2 linked regions of the Arcticibacter tournemirensis genome follow. The main gene of each other region encodes a partner of the protein of the gene in region 2 in a complex. Links are inferred from orthologs where the notes say so. Each region holds a gene or a part of one and is shown on either strand. Other genes may lie near its edges.

Region 1 (2,840 bases), 2.4 Mb from region 2 along the record:
CTCGGATTCAAACACCGCACGTTCAATGACACCGACCTGCTGTACTTCGTAAGCTTCCTTAAGCAGCATTACAGCCAGTACGATTCATTGGAAGACGCTTTTTTGCCTTCGCGGACCGGCTTGTTCCATAATGAAGTATTGCGGGAAGAGTTCATGGACCAGGTTCAGGGGCCATACACCGGCGAGAGCTTTTCGTCGCCACCCTGTTACCTCAGTGAACTACAGCCCGACGACCACCGGGTAGAGACTATGCTGAACCATTTCAGGACGTACTTTTTCAGCCTGCAGGACTTCCCTTCGCGCACCATCAAGCATATCAGTTCGCCCTCGCAGAAGTCGACCTGCAAACGACTCAATATGTTTCTGCGCTGGATGGTCCGTAAAGACCACCGGGGCGTAGACTTTGGACTGTGGAGCCGCATCAGTCCCTCGCAGCTCATGTGCCCCTGCGACCTGCATGTCGACCGCGTAGCGCGCAAGCTGAAACTTATCAGCAGGAAGCAAACCGACTGGCTCACCGTCGTAGAGCTCACCGCCCGGCTCCGTGAGTTTGATCCGCGCGACCCCGTAAAATACGACTTCGCACTCTTCGGCCTGGGCATCGAAGAGAAGTTTTAAGATAAGAACCATACATAATGACTAATTCTCACCACTTAGCCAAAGACACTGCCGATACCATTGTAGCGCTGGCAACACCCGCCGGAAGTGGCGCCATAGCCGTCATCCGCCTGTCGGGGCCGCAAGCCATAGCCATTACCGATAAGGTATTCAGGGGTAAGGACCTGGCGAAGCAGTCGTCGCATACCGTTCACTTCGGAACTATCCGCGACGGCGAAACCATCATCGACGAAGTACTGGTGTCCCTTTTCGTAGCACCTCATTCCTACACAAAAGAGAATGTGGTAGAGATATCCACACACGGCTCCAAATACATCATCGAAAACCTCATCAGGCTCCTCATCCGTGGAGGCGCCAGGGCAGCAAAGCCCGGCGAGTTTACGCTGAGGGCATTCATGAACGGAGGTATGGACCTGTCGCAGGCCGAAGCCGTCGCCGACCTCATTGCGTCCAACTCGCAGGCCTCACACCAGGTAGCCATGCAGCAGATGAGGGGAGGCTTTTCAGGCGAACTCCGGCAGCTCAGAGAGCAGCTCATCCACTTTGCTTCGCTGATCGAGCTCGAGCTCGATTTCTCAGAGGAGGATGTAGAATTTGCCAACCGCGAGCAGTTACGAGCGCTGGTGTACAAGATAAACAGTGTGCTGTCACGCTTAATAAAATCATTTGAGCAGGGCAACGTGCTGAAGAACGGTGTGCCCGTAGTGATCGCCGGGAAGCCAAACGTAGGAAAATCCACCCTGCTGAACGCCCTGTTAAATGAAGAGCGCGCCATCGTATCCGACATTGCCGGAACCACGCGCGACACCATCGAAGACGAGATCTCCATCCATGGAATCCTCTTTCGCTTTATCGACACAGCAGGCATCCGCCATACAGAAGACATTATTGAAGCAAAAGGAGTGGAGCGCACCCGGGAGAAGATGAAACAGGCGAAGCTGATCATCTACCTGTTCGACCCCTCGCAGAGCTCCGGCGAAATACAGCATCAGCTGGACGAAGCCGCAAGCCTCGGCATGCGCGCCGTAGCCGTAATGAATAAAACCGACCTGGTGAGTAACCAGCAAAAGCAGGAGTTAAGCAGCCTGCCCTTAAACTATATATCTGCACGAGACAAGCAGGGCATCGAAGAGCTGAAGGACGAAATCCTGGAAAAAGTAAACCTGCATCACATCAATACCGACGACGTGATGGTAACCAATATCCGCCACGTAGAAGCCCTCAGGCACACCGAAGAAGCGCTGAACCGCGTCCTCGCCGGTATTGAGGATCCGGTGACATCCGATTTCCTTGCCATGGATATAAAGCAGGCCCTATACTATCTCGGAGAGATCACCGGCACCGTAACAACAGATGACTTGCTGGAGAATATATTTTCGAAGTTCTGTATCGGAAAATAACCACCCGTAATATATAGAAATATACCTATACTTTATTTACGCAAAAGGGCTGTAATCAATGATTTACAGCCCTTTTGCGTAAACTCGCCCTGCGTTTTTTTACGATCATTTCGTTTAGATTTGTCCCTCATTTGTCCCCCAAATTGATTTTTTTTAAACGAGGGACAAACGGGTGAGTTTATTGGTCTTAGAAAGCCTTAAAAAGCCTAAGAGATCCTTAAAGAGCCATATTGGTTAACTTAGAATCATCGTGAAATGTCGTCAAATATCCGTGTCAATAAGGTATGTGAATATTGTGGTAAAGACTATGAGGCAAGGACAACTACAACAAGATATTGCTCTTCGAAATGTAATTCAAGGGCCTATAAGGCACTAAAACGGGGGGCGAAAATAGAGGAGGTAAAAAAACAGGTTCAAAATATCAGGAGCTTTCCGTTAGCTGAAATAAATGCAAGACAACTGCTGACGGTAAAACAGGCTTGTGTTTTTACCGGCATGGGAAAGAATACTATAAACTATTGGATTAATAGCGGAAAGCTTCCCTCCTGTAATTTGGGAATCCGGCAAACCAGAATATTGAGAGAAGATCTGGAAAGGTTTTTCAAAAGCTCTGTTCATATGGTGCCGCAAAAAGAAAAGCAGAAAACAGCCATGGTCATACTGGACCGAGACAACGCCTATACAATCTCAGAGATCTGTGTGAAATTTGGGGTTTCAATGTCTTTTCTCCGAAATTTTTGTAAGGTGAATAACATCGAAAAACAAGCAGTAGGCCGCGAAACATTGATAGCGAAAACGGTTATAGACGAACTGCTGAAAAAT
Region 2 (2,996 bases):
AGCCTACGAATGATCTTGATATTGACACGCTGAATATACTCGAAGAGTTTCTCGAAAATTATAACGGAGTTCTTCTCCTGGTGTCGCACGACAGGTACTTAATGGACAGGCTTACCAACCAGCTGTTTATACTTGAGGGCAACAGTAAAGTGAGATTATATAATGGAAATTATACTGATTACAGGCTCGAAAAAGATAATACCGTAAAAACTAAGGAACCAGCGAAGAATACGGAGCCGAATATACCATCTCAGGCTGCTAAAAAAAACAAGCTTTCTTTTAAAGAAATGAAAGAATTAGAAGGTTTGGAGGAGGAAATTCCAAACACAGAGCGGAAAATTGAGGAACTATCCATTCAATTGAATTCCGGAATTACAGATCATCAAACACTGTTGAGTCTCGCTGAAGAAATTGAAACAAAGAAATTACACCTTGATGAGATCAGCATGCGTTGGCTTGAGCTAACGGAAATTAAAGAAAATGTTAATTAAGATGTTCCACGTGGAACACGCAACAGAACGTTCCACGTGGAACAAAGTATAATATGTTTAAAAAGTACGACATAATAGTAGTAGGAGCTGGTCATGCAGGCTGTGAAGCAGCGGCAGCAGCAGCAAATCTGGGATCTTCAGTTCTTCTGGTAACGATGAACATGGGTACAATTGCACAAATGTCATGTAATCCAGCCATGGGAGGCGTAGCGAAAGGCCAGATTGTTCGCGAAATAGATGCTATGGGAGGATATTCGGGCATTATAGCTGATAAATCAACTATACAGTTTCGAATGCTCAACCTTTCAAAAGGGCCCGCTATGTGGAGCCCAAGAACACAGAATGATCGCATGCGATTTTCGGAAGAATGGCGTTTAGCACTCGAAAGGATCCCAAATGTCGACTTTTGGCAAGATACGGCAAACGAGCTCTTAATTAAAGGCGACCAGGTAACGGGGATCAAAACCTCACTGGGTATAGAAATTGAATCCAGCGCAGTGGTACTGACAAATGGTACCTTCCTCAATGGACTAATCCACATAGGAGAAAAGCGCTTTGGGGGCGGACGTACAGCTGAGAAAGCAGCTACAGGATTAACAGAACAATTGATAGAGCTTGGGTTCGAAGCTGGCAGGATGAAAACCGGCACCCCACCCAGGGTTGATGGAAGAAGTCTGGACTATTCAAAAATGGAAGAGCAATGGGGTGACACCGGTAAAGGCCGCTTCTCCTTTTCTGATTTTGAACTGCCAAAAGAAGAGAGATGCTGTTGGATAACTTATACAAATAGCGAGGTTCATGAAGCACTGAAAGAAGGATTTGAAAAATCGCCAATGTTCACCGGTCGCATAAAAGGCCTCGGACCCCGATACTGTCCTTCTATAGAAGACAAGATAAACCGGTTTGCTGAGAGAGAACGACATCAAATCTTTGTAGAACCTGAAGGATGGAACACTGTAGAAATATATGTAAATGGTTTTTCTACATCGCTACCTGAGGATGTTCAATATAAAGCGCTCACTAAGATACCAGGGTTTGAAAAAGCTAAAATGTTCAGACCGGGATACGCGATTGAATACGACTATTTCCCCCCTACCCAACTTGACCTTACGCTTGAAACAAAACGGATAAAGAACCTATTCTTGGCAGGCCAAATTAACGGAACCACCGGATATGAAGAAGCGGCAAGCCAGGGTTTCGTTGCAGGTATAAATGCTCATCAGAAAATAAATGAAAAACATGAGCTGATCATGAAAAGATCAGAATCATATATAGGTGTACTAATCGACGATCTTGTAACAAAGGGAACAGAAGAGCCCTATCGTATGTTCACCTCCAGGGCAGAGCACCGGTTGCTTCTCAGGCAAGATAATGCCGATATTCGCTTGTCTCCTATCGCACATGAGCTGGGTCTGATAAGTGACGAAAGATTGCAGAAAGTAAATAAAAAGATAAGCGATTCTTCGGAGATAGTGAAGTTCCTGAAAAACACATCTGTAGTGCCTGGCGAAATAAACAGCTTTCTTGAAAGTTTAGAAACAGCTCCAATCAGCCAGAATGTAAAGATGTTCCAATTGCTTACAAGACCGCAGATTAATATTAATGATCTGAGAAAAGCGAATGAAAAATTTGCCAATCTGCTACAAAGCTTTGATCAGGAGACTATCGAACAAGCAGAAATTAAAGTAAAGTATGAAAGCTATTTCGAAAAAGAAATGGAGATCGTAAATAAGATGAACCGTATGGAAGACCAGGAAATCAATCCTGATTTCAACTATCATAATCTGGTATCCTTATCAAAAGAAGCAAGAGAAAAACTAATGAAGATAAAACCAAGAACGTTAGGCCAGGCATCCCGAATTTCGGGGGTTTCACCGTCAGATATATCGGTTTTAATGGTACATATGACCAAATAATTTATAACAAACTGATTTACAGTAGATTAAACACGAAATAAAACGGCTTTAATATATCTGATATAAGACGATTTTTCAGAATCCGAAACATAATCTTCATCCAAAAGAGAAAACCGCTTAAAACGCATATAAATGCTAAAATTTGACAACAACTATTATAAGTTAAATTTTTTAACCGTCTTTACGTTGATCTTACTAGCTGCGGGCTGCGCCAGCATTCAGCAGCCTACTGGTGGACCTAAAGACAAGGAACCTCCTAAAGTTTTAAAAGAGACTCCTGCGAATTTTACTCTTAACTTTAAAGCGAAAGAAATTAACATAACTTTCAATGAATACTTTAAAATCAGTAATGAGTCGAAGGAGTTCAGCATGTCACCTGCGCAGGACAGAAGTCCCTATTACAAAGTCAAAGGAAAAACGCTCAACATAAAATTTCAGGACACGCTCGCCGCAAATACTACGTACACCATAAACTTTGGCAGAGGTCTTGTTGACTATAATGAGGGGAACGTGCTTAAGAATTATATGTATGTTTTTTCTACAGGAAATAAAATCGACTCTTTGTCTATCAGTGGAACGGTTACCAACA

The links. The genes of interacting proteins can lie anywhere in the genome.
Region 1: the proteins of mnmG (region 2) and mnmE are in contact, whole or in part, in a solved structure (PDB 9HIP), measured with the Escherichia coli proteins. The link is inferred for Arcticibacter tournemirensis from one-to-one orthologs.

Annotation. Positions count from the first base shown.
Region 1 is NZ_VFPL01000001.1:2,726,778-2,729,617, forward strand. The notes cover bases 10-2,826. They hold mnmE (tRNA uridine-5-carboxymethylaminomethyl(34) synthesis GTPase MnmE), read left to right. Parts: upstream 10-635; coding sequence 636-2,018; downstream 2,019-2,826. Other genes in these bases: BDE36_RS11355 (TIGR02757 family protein), read left to right, coding at 10-618; BDE36_RS11365 (helix-turn-helix domain-containing protein), read left to right, coding at 2,274-2,826. Outside these bases: more of BDE36_RS11355, read left to right, coding at 1-9; more of BDE36_RS11365, read left to right, coding at 2,827-2,840. UniProt on the Escherichia coli protein: Exhibits a very high intrinsic GTPase hydrolysis rate. Involved in the addition of a carboxymethylaminomethyl (cmnm) group at the wobble position (U34) of certain tRNAs, forming tRNA-cmnm(5)s(2)U34.
Region 2 is NZ_VFPL01000001.1:351,621-354,616, reverse strand. Bases 3-2,975 are described here. They hold mnmG (tRNA uridine-5-carboxymethylaminomethyl(34) synthesis enzyme MnmG), read left to right. Parts: upstream 3-544; coding sequence 545-2,407; downstream 2,408-2,975. Other genes in these bases: BDE36_RS01535 (Ig-like domain-containing protein), read left to right, coding at 2,540-2,975; BDE36_RS01545 (ABC-F family ATP-binding cassette domain-containing protein), read left to right, coding at 3-491. Also shown: more of BDE36_RS01545, read left to right, coding at 1-2; more of BDE36_RS01535, read left to right, coding at 2,976-2,996. UniProt on the Escherichia coli protein: NAD-binding protein involved in the addition of a carboxymethylaminomethyl (cmnm) group at the wobble position (U34) of certain tRNAs, forming tRNA-cmnm(5)s(2)U34.